DNA from 3 places in the Pseudomonas sp. GL_091 genome. Region 2 is predicted to be linked to each of the others. Evidence: predicted binding sites of a transcription regulator. Region 2 holds the regulator's gene; each other region holds the start of a gene.
The links. The regulator sigma-54, encoded in region 2, starts transcription at its own class of promoters, with help from an activator protein. The targets are predictions, from matches to a motif close to ANTGGCATNNANNTTGCTNT.
Positions count from the first base shown of each region.

Region 1: AC3ITY_RS07545 (flagellar basal body rod protein FlgF) is a predicted target of sigma-54. The motif match lies at 2,011-2,030, and genes of this name have one in related genera.
Region 3: glnA (glutamate--ammonia ligase) is a predicted target of sigma-54. The motif match lies at 1,676-1,695, and genes of this name have one in related genera.

Region 1 covers NZ_CM174451.1:1,650,872-1,655,059, reverse strand. The annotation lists gene flgH (flagellar basal body L-ring protein FlgH) at 1-333, opposite strand, end outside; gene flgG (flagellar basal-body rod protein FlgG) at 385-1,170, opposite strand; gene AC3ITY_RS07545 (flagellar basal body rod protein FlgF) at 1,216-1,956, opposite strand; gene AC3ITY_RS07540 (sigma-54-dependent transcriptional regulator) at 2,290-3,852, opposite strand; gene phhA (phenylalanine 4-monooxygenase) at 4,133-4,188, shown strand, end outside.
Region 2 covers NZ_CM174451.1:922,049-926,236, forward strand. The annotation lists gene rapZ (RNase adapter RapZ) at 1-61, opposite strand, end outside; gene ptsN (PTS IIA-like nitrogen regulatory protein PtsN) at 64-528, opposite strand; gene hpf (ribosome hibernation-promoting factor, HPF/YfiA family) at 541-849, opposite strand; gene AC3ITY_RS04125 (RNA polymerase factor sigma-54) at 924-2,417, opposite strand; gene lptB (LPS export ABC transporter ATP-binding protein) at 2,781-3,506, opposite strand; gene lptA (lipopolysaccharide transport periplasmic protein LptA) at 3,506-4,054, opposite strand; gene lptC (LPS export ABC transporter periplasmic protein LptC) at 4,041-4,188, opposite strand, start outside.
Region 3 covers NZ_CM174451.1:329,450-333,637, forward strand. The annotation lists gene glnA (glutamate--ammonia ligase) at 175-1,581, opposite strand; gene thiI (tRNA uracil 4-sulfurtransferase ThiI) at 1,910-3,364, shown strand; gene typA (translational GTPase TypA) at 3,504-4,188, shown strand, end outside.

The sequences.
Region 1 (4,188 bases), 730 kb from region 2:
ATTGTTGGTGTTGGGGGTGGAGCCGAACAGCGAGGTCAGGCCGATGCTGGTCTTGCTGTTCTTGCCAATTTGCGAGTTGGCATTTTTGCTGGCCTGGGTCTTTTCGTTCAGGGTGATGGTGATGATGTCACCGATCCGGAACGCCTTGCGGTCGCCGTAGAGGTTCTGCTCGAAACCGGCCTGATAGATCGAACCGTTGTTCGCCGCCGCCGGCAACGGCGTGCGCGGCAACACCGGAGCGTAGTAAGGGTCATTAGGCTTGGGCGTCGCAGGCACGCAACCTGCGAGCGCGGTGATCCCACTCAGTGCCAGAACAGATACATAGCGATTCATGACCCTACCTCACGGTGTTGCAGGCAGCCTCATGGCCGCACATAGACTTGATTACAGATTCTGCGTTACGAACGAGAGCATCTGGTCGGCGGTGGAGATCACCTTGGAGTTCATCTCGTAGGCGCGCTGGGTGGTGATCATGTTGACCATCTCCTCAACGGTGCTGACGTTGGACGTTTCCAGGGTGTTCTGCAGCGTGGTGCCGAAACCGTTCAGGCCCGGAGTGCCGACTTGCGGCGCACCACTGGCGGCGGTTTCCAGGAACAGGTTGTTGCCCACTGCCTGCAGGCCGGCCGGGTTGATGAAGTCGGCGGTTTGCAGGTTGCCGATCACCTGGGCCGCCGGGTTGCCGGCAACGGTGATGGACACGGTGCCGTCGCGACCGACCGTGAAGGTCTGCGCGTCGTTCGGAATGACAATCGCCGGCTCCAGGGCAAAGCCGCTGGCGTTGACGATCTGGCCATTGGAGTCCAGGTGGAACGTACCGTCACGGGTGTAGGACGTGGTGCCGTCCGGTTGCAGGATCTGGAAGAAACCGCGACCGTCGATGGCCATGTCCAGTGGCTGCTCGGTGGTTTGCAGGCTGCCGGCGGTGAAGTTTTTCTGGGTGCCGACGATGCGCACACCGGTACCCAGTTGCAGACCCGACGGCAGTTCGCTGTCCTGGGTCGACTGGGCGCCTGGCTGACGCTTGATCTGGTAGAGCAGGTCCTGGAACTCGGCGCGGTCACGTTTGAAACCCGTGGTCGACACGTTGGCCAGGTTGTTGGAAATGGTGGTCAGGTTGGTGTCCTGGGCGGACAGACCTGTCTTGGCAACCCATAGAGCCGGAAGCATTCGATTCTCCTCGTGCGCCTGTTTTACGGCGCGACGTTCTGGTAATTAGCTGATCTGCAAGACCCGAGCCATGGCCTGGTCATCGTCTTTGGCGGTGTTCATCATCTTGATGTGCAGCTCGAACTGCTTGGACAAAGCCAGAACCGAGGTCATCTCTTCCACGGCATTGACGTTGCTCGACTCGAGGAACCCGGACACCAGTTTGACGCCGGCATCGGCCTGCGCAGGCGCGCCGTCCTTGGTGTGGATGGAACCATCCAGGCCCTTGGTCATGTTCTTGAGGTCCGGGTTGACCAGCTTGATGCGGTCGACTTCAGCCATCACCCGGGGACCTTCGCCCATCGCGCGGATGCTGATGGTGCCGTCCTCGCCGACTTCGATCTGCTGTTCAGGCGGCACGGCAATCGGCCCGCCATTGCCCATGACCGGCATGCCGTTGCCGGCGCGCAGCACGCCCAGGGCGTCAACGTTCAGACTGCCGGTGCGCACGTAGCTTTCACCGCCATCGGGTGTCTGTACGGCAATCCAGCCGTTGCCTTGCACGGCAACGTCGAGGTCGCGACCGGTTTCCACCAGTGAGCCAGGGGAAAAATCCGTGGCCGGGCGTTCGGACATGGCAAACGCACGCGCCGGAAAGCTGTCACCGAACACCGGCATCGAACGGGCCTGCTCCAGGTCTTTCTGGAAGCCGTTGGTGGAGATGTTCGCGAGGTTGTTGGCATGTGCCTTTTGCGCCAGTGCATTCTGGCTGGCGCCGGTCATTGCCACATAAAGGTACTTGTCCACACTCTTTCCTCTGCCTGCCGGACGTTTGCCGCCCACTGCTGTACTGCTGAGCCACAAGCAATTTGCAGACCAACTTGTTTTTGGCGGCGCGAGGCCCGGCAAACAGGGGACTTGGGGGACTCAGAGGGGATTTGTGATTTGTATCAGAGACGAAAAACCGGCGGTGTCATGCCGGTGGGTGGCAATGACCGACCTCTGCCTTTGTGGCGAGGGAGCTTGCTCCCGCTGGGTTGCGCAGCAACCCCATCAGGTGTACCAGGTGAATCGCAATGACAGTATTGCGGCCGCTTCGCGCCCGAACGGGAGCAAGCTCCCTCGCCACAAGGGCCTGACTCAGGTGCCAGGCTCCTTGCCAACCTCATATTCACGCAACTTGTTGGCAATGGTGGTATGCGAAACCCCGAGCCGCTTGCCCAGTTGCCGACTGCTCGGATGCTCGGAATACAGCCGCTCCAGCACCGCCTTCTCGAAACGCCCGACGATCTCGTCCAACCCTCCCTCCAGCGAAAAATCGCCAAGGGGCTGACGCACACCATAATCCGGCAGGCGAATGTGCTCAGCCTTGACCGTGCCGCCGTCGCACAGGGAAACCGCCTGGAACAGTACGTTCTCCAGTTGCCGCACGTTGCCCGGCCAATGGTAATGACTCAGCCGCTCCATGGCCGCCGGGGCGAGCTTGGGCAGCGAGCAACCGATCTGCCGGCTGGCCTGATCGAGGAAGTGCTCCACCAGCGGCGTCAAGCCGTCGAGGCATTCGCGCAACGGCGGGATGTGCAGCGACAACACATTCAAGCGGTGATAGAGGTCCTGGCGGAACTCGCCGCGAGCGCACAACTCGGACAGGTCGACCTGGGTCGCGCAGATCACTCGCACGTCGAGGTAGACCTCTTCATCACTGCCCACACGACGGAAGCAACCGTCCTGTAAAAAGCGCAGCAATTTCACTTGCAAGCGCGGGCTCATTTCGCCAACGCCATCGAGAAACAGCGTGCCGCCCGCCGTCAACTCCAGCAGCCCGAGCTTGCCTTCGGCCCGCGCCCCCTCAAAGGCACCCGGGCCGTAACCGAACAATTCCGTCTCAGCCATGGACTCCGGAAGACCCGCGCAATTGAGCGCCATCAACGGCGACTGCCCACGAGGACTGGCCAGATGGCAGGCCCGCGCCAGCAACTCTTTGCCGGTGCCGGTTTCCCCTTCTATCAATAGCGGCGCATCCAGCGGCGCCATGCGTCGTGCTTCGCGCACCACCGCTGCCATGACTTTCGAGCTTTGGAAGATGCTGTCGAAGCCACGCAATTCCTGCTTGCGCACGTTGTAGATGCGTTCGCCCACCCGGTCGGCGCGATGCAACGTCAGCACCGCACCGGCCATGGCCTCGCTATCGTCATGCTCCGATTGCAAGGGCGCGATGTCGGCCAGGAACACATCACCCTTGACCTTGACTCGCAACCCGTTGATCCGCGACTTGTTGGCGCGCACCAGTTCCGGCAAATCGAAATCTTCGGCGTAGCGCGACAGGGGAATCCCCGGCACCTCGTCGACCCGCACCCCGAGCAACTGCGCCGCTGCCCGGTTGGCCGCGACGATGGAACCGCCCATGTCGATCGACAGCACCGGAAATTCCAGCGCACCGAGCAGTGCATTGAGCTCCATGTGCCGACGCTCGCTGGGCATCAGCCCTACACGCTTGACGCCAAACACTCCGGCAATCGCTTCGAATTTCGGACGCAAGGCCTGGAACTGAATGTTGATCAGGTTCGGGCAATGCAGGTAGATGGCGTTGCCATGCTCACCCCCCACTTCACCGCGGGCCACGTTGATCCCGTACTCCACCAACAGGTTGAGAATGTCGCGCAGGATGCCGATGCGGTTCTGGCAGTGGACTTTGATACGCATAAAAAAGGCCCAAACAGTGAAGGACGAGGCCAATGGCAGGGATTTTTCTGCGTGGACGCTCAGATAGTCGTCAAGATTATGTGACAGGAAAGGCGCTTTTCAAACCCGAAAATCTCAGCCAGTACGCAACAAGCAGCCACTCGTAACGAAAACTTTACGATTATCGAGTAATTTTCCTACGCTTGACGCCGAGCACCTGCTGCAACAGTGCAATCCTTGGGGTATTTCTAGGTCCATAGCAGTACATAACAAGAACGAAATCCCCTAGCAGGAGAGCAGCATGAAGCAGACGCAATACGTGGCTCGCGAGCCCGATGCGCAAGGTTTTATCGACTA
Region 2 (4,188 bases):
GAACGTTGAGGGCGGTACTTTTACCTGAGCCGGAACGGCCACTGACGATGATCAAGCGCATGATTACTGACCGTTTTGCTCGTTCAGGACAACCTGATACAGGGCTTCGTTGCTTGCAGCATTACGCAGTTTTTCACGTACTTCCTTGCGGTCGAGCATGCTGGCGATCTGTCGCAGCAGCTCAAGGTGCGCATCGGTGGCGGCTTCCGGGACCAGCAGTACGAACAGCAGGTCAACCGGCGCGCCGTCGATGGCGTCGAAATCGATAGGGGCGTCCAGGTGCATCAATGCACTGATGGGCGAAACACAGCCTTTGAGACGGCAATGTGGAATAGCGATGCCATTGCCAAAACCGGTGGAGCCGAGTTTTTCACGGGCAATCAGTGCCTCGAAGACATCTTGCATCTCCAGGGCCGGCACTTCGCGGGCGATCAGATTGGCAATTTGTTCGAGGGCTTTCTTTTTACTGCCTCCCGGCACGTTCACCAGGGAACGGCCGGGGGTCAGGATACTTTCAAGTCGGATCATGGGTTGGGAGTGTTAACGACCGGTTGCGCCCTGGAGGAGGCTCTGGGTCTTTTCCTTATGCTTTTTGAGTTGTTTATCCAGCTTGTCGGTGAGTGCGTCGATCGCGGCGTACATATCAGTATGTTCCGCGTTTGCGACCACTTCATTCCCGGGAATATGCAGCGTGGCTTCGATTTTCTGCTTCAGCTTTTCGACGGTCATCGTGACCTGCACATTAGTGATCTTGTCGAAATGTCGCTCCAATCGTTCGAGTTTTTCGCCGATGTAGGTGCGAAGAGGTTCGGTCACTTCCAGTTGGTGTCCACTGATGTTGACTTGCATACAGCTTCTCCTTCGTTGCCAGTGCATAAAGCGGTAGATCAGATGATCTACCACTGGAACGCTGTGGCGTGGCTCTACATCAACCGCTTGCGTTCGCTCGAAGGCGCGATCCCGAGGGATTCGCGGTACTTGGCGACGGTGCGGCGAGCCACCTGAATGCCTTGTGCCTCCAGTAAACCAGCGATCTTGCTGTCACTCAACGGCTTTTTCTGATTTTCCGCGGCAACCAGTTTTTTGATGATCGCCCGGATCGCCGTGGACGAGCATTCGCCGCCTTCGGAGGTGCTTACGTGACTGGAGAAAAAGTACTTCAGTTCGTAAATGCCCCGGGGGGTGTGCATGAACTTCTGGGTGGTCACCCGTGAAATCGTCGACTCATGCATGCCGACCGCCTCGGCGATGTCATGCAGGACCAGCGGCTTCATGGCTTCGTCGCCGTACTCCAGAAAGCCGCGTTGATGCTCGACGATCTGGGTGGCAACCTTCATCAGGGTTTCATTGCGGCTTTGCAGGCTCTTGATGAACCAGCGGGCCTCCTGCAACTGATTGCGCATGAAGGTGTTGTCGGCGCTGGTGTCGGCGCGGCGCACGAAACCGGCGTACTGGGCGTTGACCCGCAGCCGTGGCACCGACTCCTGATTCAGCTCCACCAGCCAGCGCTCGTTGTCCTTGCGCACGATGACGTCAGGAACGACGTACTCGGCTTCGGTGGACTCGATCTGCGAGCCCGGGCGCGGGTTGAGGCTCTGGACCAGCTCGATGACCTGGCGCAGTTCATCTTCCTTGAGCTTCATGCGGCGCATCAACTGGCTGTAGTCGCGGCTGCCAAGCAGGTCGATATAATCGGTGACCAGGCGCTTGGCCTCGGCCAGCCAAGGGGTCTTGGCAGGCAACTGGCGCAATTGCAGCAGCAGGCATTCGCCCAGGTTGCGGGCGCCGATGCCGGCGGGCTCGAACTGCTGGATGCGGTGCAGGACGGCCTCGATTTCGTCCAGTTCGATGTCCAGCTCCGGGTCGAAGGCTTCGAGGATTTCCTCGAGGGTTTCGTCCAGGTAGCCCTGATTGTTGATGCAGTCGATCAGGGTCACGGCGATCAGGCGATCGGTGTCGGACATCGGGGCCAGGTTCAGTTGCCACAGCAAGTGGCTCTGCAGGCTTTCGCCGGCCGAGGTGCGGGTGGTGAAGTCCCACTCGTCATCATCATTGCTGGGCAGGCTGCTGGCGCTGGTCTGGTAAACGTCCTCCCACGCGGTGTCGACGGGAAGTTCGTTGGGGATGCGCTCGTTCCAGTCACCTTCATCGAGGTTATCAACCGTCGGGGCGCTTTCCTGGTAGGAGGGCTCCTGGATTTCAGTGTTGGGCTTTTGTTCGGCGTTGTCGGCCAAGGGGTCGGAATTGTCGAAGTCGTCGCCTTCTTCCTGGCGTTCGAGCATCGGATTGGACTCCAGGGCCTCCTGGATTTCCTGTTGCAGGTCCAGGGTCGACAATTGGAGCAGGCGGATGGCCTGTTGCAGCTGCGGTGTCATCGTCAGCTGCTGGCCCATTCTCAAGACTAGCGATGGTTTCATGGCAGGGGCTTAACACCTTATTCGCCGGCGCACATGCGCCATCCACTACAGGGCGCCGGGGCGCCAATCATAAGCAAATTATATGCCTGAAACTGAAGTGTTTGCCTAGAGCGCTGTAACAATAAAAACCTGCAAAGTTTTGTTGACAGGTTACTCCGGCTGGCCTCCCGAACATCTTTGAAGCGTCGTGTTTGCCTAGAGCGCTGTAACAATAAAAATCTGCAAAGTTTTGTTGACAGGATGCTCCAGCTGGCTCCCGAACATCTTTGAAGTGTCGTGTTTGCCTAGAGCGCTTTAACAATAAAAAAGAGTTGATTTTTTATCGAGACAAGCGCTCGTCGACTGCTCTGGCACCTCGGTGTCTTACAAGCGGAATTCGTGGCCCAGGTACACTTCCTTCACCAGGTCGTTGGCCAGGATGGTTTCAGCGTCGCCTTCGGCGATCAGTTGACCGTCGTTGACGATATAGGCGGTTTCACAGATATCCAGGGTTTCACGGACGTTGTGGTCGGTGATCAGCACGCCAATGCCTTTGGCCTTGAGGTGGTGAATGATCTGCTTGATGTCGCCGACCGAAATTGGGTCCACGCCGGCGAAGGGTTCGTCGAGGAGGATGAATTTCGGGTTGGTGGCCAGGGCGCGGGCGATTTCCACGCGACGGCGCTCGCCACCGGACAGGCTCATGCCGAGGTTGTCGCGGATGTGGCTGATGTGGAATTCCTGCAGCAGGCTTTCCAGCTCCTTGCGACGACCGGCCTTGTCGAGTTCCTTGCGGGTCTCGAGGATGGCCATGATGTTGTCGGCCACCGACAGTTTGCGGAAGATCGATGCTTCTTGCGGCAGGTAGCCGATACCGGCCTTTGCGCGACCGTGCATTGGCTGGTGGCTGACGTCCAGGTCATCGATCAGGACGCGGCCCTGGTCGGCTTGCACCAGGCCGACGATCATGTAGAAGCAGGTGGTCTTGCCGGCGCCGTTTGGGCCAAGCAGGCCGACGATCTGGCCGCTGTCGATGGACAGGCTGACGTCGCGCACGACCTGGCGGCTCTTGTAGCTCTTGGCCAGATGCTGAGCTTTCAGAGTTGCCATTACTGGGCCTTTTGCTCGTCGGTTTTCTTTTTCGGCTGGATCACCATGTCGATGCGCGGACGCGCCTCGGTGACCTTGCTGCCCGTGGCGCGACCGGCGCTGGCGAGCTTCTTGACCGTGTCGTAGACGATTTTTTCGCCTTGGGTGACGTTGTTGTCCTTGTCGACAACTTTGGCCTTGTCGATCAGTACGACGCGATTTTGCGCGGCGTGATACTGGATCGTCACGCCCCAGCCCTGAACAGGCTTGGTATCGCCAGCCGTTTGCAATTGCTCGAAGTACGCCAGGTTGCCCACCGAGGTCACTACGTCGATGTCGCCAGTCGGGGTGCGGGTGATGGTAACGGTGTTGCCTGTCACCTTCATCGAGCCTTGGGTGATGATCACGTCACCCTTATAGGTAGCAATACCTTGCTTGTCGTCCAGTTGGGCATCGTCGGCCTGAATGCGGATAGGCTGCTGTTGATCTTCCGGCAGAGCCCAGGCGCTCACGCTTCCCAGTGCTGCGCCCAGACTGAGCAAAATCGGGAGGGTTTTAACGAGCCTCATACTGTCCTCTTACGTTCGATAGCAGGTGTATCCTGCTTTCTTTCAAATACGCCTTCATTCCCTTGCCAGTCGATACACCGCCAGCGCCGTCGATTCTAACGTCTTGCTCTGTCTGCGCATATTGCTGCTGCGGG
Region 3 (4,188 bases), 590 kb from region 2:
CCATCCATTGATTGCAGGTAGTGAGCAGGCTACGAGTCATTCAAGTTGGTTGATGCCGGACGATACTGTGTGTGCCCGAGGAGATGTCGGGTTTCATTGTCGGAAGTTGCCCACAAAAAAGGCCTCCCGAAGGAGGCCTCTTTTTGTCACGCCGCGTGTTGCGGCGCTACCGGATCAGCAGCTGTAGTACAGCTCGTATTCCAGTGGGTGTACGAAGGTACGTACCTTGATTTCTTCTTCGCTTTTCAGGGCGATGTAAGCGTCGATGAAGTCGTCGCTGAAAACGCCGCCTTTGGTCAGGAACGCACGACCTTTGTCCAGCTCTTCCAGGGCTTCTTTCAGGCTGCCGCAAACTTGTGGGATCTCTTTGGCCTCTTCAGGCGGCAGGTCGTACAGGTTTTTGTCAGCTGCGTCGCCAGGGTGGATCTTGTTCTGGATGCCGTCCAGGCCAGCCATCAGCAGTGCGGCGAAGCACAGGTACGGGTTGGCAGCTGGATCCGGGAAGCGTGCTTCGATACGGCGGGCTTTCGGGCTCGACACGTAAGGAATACGGATCGAAGCGGAACGGTTGCGAGCCGAGTAGGCCAGCATCACTGGAGCTTCGAAGCCTGGAACCAGACGCTTGTAGGAGTTGGTCGCCGGGTTGGTGAAGCCGTTCAGGGCCTTACCGTGCTTGATGATGCCGCCGATGAAGTACAGGGCGGTATCGGACAGGCCGGCATAGCCTTCGCCTGCGAAGGTGTTCTTGCCATCTTTCCAGATGGACATGTGTACGTGCATACCCGAGCCGTTGTCGCCGTACAGAGGCTTAGGCATGAAGGTCGCGGTGCGGCCGTAGGCATCGGCTACGTTGTGCACGACATACTTCAGGGTTTGGGTTTCGTCGGCTTTCTTCACCAGGGTGTTGAACTTGACGCCGATTTCGTTCTGGCCGGCAGTCGCCACTTCGTGGTGGTGAACTTCGACGGTCAGGCCCATTTCTTCCAGCGCGTTGCACATGGAGGTACGGATTTCGTGGTCGTGGTCGAACGGTGGAACCGGGAAGTAACCGCCTTTGACGCCTGGGCGGTGGCCTTTGTTGCCGCCTTCGATGTCCTGGTCGGACATCCACGAACCTTGTTCAGAGTAGATCTTGAACATGGAGCCGGAAATGTCGGACTTGAACTTCACCTGGTCGAAGATGAAGAACTCTGGCTCTGGACCGGCGTACACAGTGTCACCGATAGCGGTGGCCTTCAGGTACTCTTCGGCGCGCTTGGCGATCGCACGTGGGTCGCGATCGTAGCCTTGCATGCTCGAAGGCTCGATGATGTCGCAGACCAGGATCAGGGTCGGTTCTTCGGTGAACGGATCCAGAACAGCGGTGGAGTCGTCCGGCATCAGGATCATGTCGGAGGCTTCGATGCCTTTCCAGCCAGCGATGGAGGAACCGTCGAACATTTTGCCGACTTCGAAGAAGTCGTCATCCAGCGCATCGCGAGCCGGCATGGTCACGTGGTGCTGAGTGCCTTTGGTGTCCGTGAAGCGCAGATCAATCCACTTGACGTCATGATCTTTGATGAGTTGAACCGACTTCGACATAGTGTCCTCCGGGTGGCTTCGGGCTAGTAATGGATGCCCTTAAATGTGGGTGATGCCGGCGCGAATACTCTGCCAAGGCAACCTGCCTCACAAGGGAGCAAATTGCATGCCAGTGCCCCACCATGGGTTTTTTGCCCCAATTTCACGCCTGTCAGGCGGAAAAGTACCTTAAAGCGGAAAATCACGCCCTACAATGTGGCGTTCATTTCAATAAATGACCTGTTTTGGTGCGCACGAAACCTTCTGCACATTAACTGGTTAAACCTTGAGCAATTTCCGCTATAATCCGCGCCCCCCTTTTTCGGCAGGCCATGCGCGCGCTGTTTCCATGAAATTAATCGTAAAAGTCTTCCCCGAGATCACCATCAAGAGCCGCCCGGTACGGATGCGTTTCATCCGTCAATTGGCCAAGAACATCCGTGCCGTGCTCCGCGATCTGGACCCGGCCGTGGTGGTGAACGGCGTGTGGGACAACCTCGAGCTGGAAACCCGCGTCAGCGACCCCAAGGCCTTGAAGGAGATGGGCGAGCGCCTGAGCTGCATGCCGGGCATCGCGCATTTCCTGCAGATCGATGAATACCCGCTGGGCGACTTCGACGACATCGTTGAAAAGTGCAAGCAGCACTACGGTGATGCACTGGCTGGCAAGATTTTCTCGGTGCGTTGCAAACGCGCCGGTAAGCACCCGTTCAGCTCGATCGATATCGAAAAATATGTCGGCAGCCAGTTGCGCCGTCAGTGTGGTGCCGCCGGGATCGACCTGAAAAAGCCTGAAATCGAAGTACGGATCGAAGTTCGCGACCAACGGTTGTTCGTGATCCACAGCCAGCACAACGGCATCGGCGGATATCCGCTGGGCGCGCTGGAACAGACGCTGGTGCTGATGTCCGGAGGTTTCGACTCCACCGTGGCGGCCTACCAGATCATGCGCCGCGGCCTGATGGCGCATTTCTGCTTCTTCAATCTGGGCGGACGTGCCCACGAACTGGGCGTCATGGAAGTCGCGCATTTCATCTGGAAGAAGTACGGCAGCTCCCAACGCGTGCTATTTGTCAGTGTGCCATTCGAAGAAGTGCTGGGCGAAATTCTCGGCAAAGTCGATAACAGTCATATGGGCGTAGTATTGAAGCGTATGATGTTGCGCGCTTCCTCCCAAATTGCCGATCGACTGCACATCGAGGCGCTGGTCACCGGTGAGGCGATCTCCCAGGTGTCGAGCCAGACGTTGCCGAACCTGTCAGTGATCGATTGCGTGACCGACAAGCTGGTCTTGCGTCCGCTGATCGCCAGCCACAAGCAGGACATCATCGACCTGGCCAACGAAATCGGCACCGCCGATTTCGCCCGGCACATGCCGGAGTACTGCGGGGTCATCTCGGTCAATCCGAAGACCGCGGCCAAGCGCTATCGCGTCGAGCATGAAGAGAAAGAATTCGATATGGCGGTACTCGAGCGTGCGCTCGAAAACGCCAAACTGGTGCCGATCGATCGCGTGATCGATGAACTGGGCCAGGACTTGCAGATTGAAGAAGTCAGCGAAGCGCTGGCCGGTCAGATCGTCATCGACATCCGTCACCCGGATGCCGCTGAAGATGACCCGCTGGAACTTGCTGGCATCGAGGTACAAACGATGCCGTTTTATGCAGTGAACGCTCGTTTCAAGGAACTGGACCCTACTCGCCAGTACCTGCTGTATTGCGACAAAGGCGTGATGAGTCGCCTGCATGCCCACCATTTGCTCAGTGAGGGGCATGCCAATGTGCGCGTTTATCGACCGAGCTAAGTGCCCGGGGCTGTTTGCCTGTGGCCTGCGTCACCGGCCCCCCGATGCCACCGTCAAGCTGTAACGGCTTTCACGGACGCTACTGTTAATCGCTGCCAAGACTTGTCAGCACACCGAATCCTCTGATCGAGATACACAAGTGATCGAAAATCTACGCAACATCGCCATCATTGCCCACGTTGACCATGGTAAGACCACCCTGGTAGACAAACTCCTGCGTCAATCCGGCACCCTGGAGCGCAACGAGCTCAACGACGAGCGCGTGATGGACTCCAACGACCAGGAAAAAGAGCGCGGTATTACCATTCTGGCGAAAAACACCGCCATCAACTGGAACGGCTACCACATCAACATCGTGGACACCCCGGGCCACGCCGACTTCGGCGGCGAAGTTGAACGTGTAATGTCGATGGTCGACTCCGTTCTGCTGCTGGTTGACGCTCAAGACGGCCCTATGCCGCAAACCCGTTTCGTGACCAAGAAGGCTTTCGAAGCCGGCCTGCGTCCAATCGTGGTCATCAACAAGGTTGACCGTCCAGGCGCGCGTCCGGACTGGGTTCTGGACCAGATCTTCGACCTGTTCGACAACCTGGGTGCTACCGAAGAACAGCTGGACTTCAAAGTCGTCTACGCCTCGGCCCTGAACGGTATTGCCGGTCTGGACCACACTGAGATGGCTGAAGACATGACCCCGCTGTACCAGTCGATCGTCGACAACGTACCAGCGCCGAAAGTCGACCGTGACGGTCCGTTCCAGATGCAGATCTCCGCACTGGACTACAACAGCTTCCTGGGTGTGATCGGCGTTGGCCGTATCGCTCGCG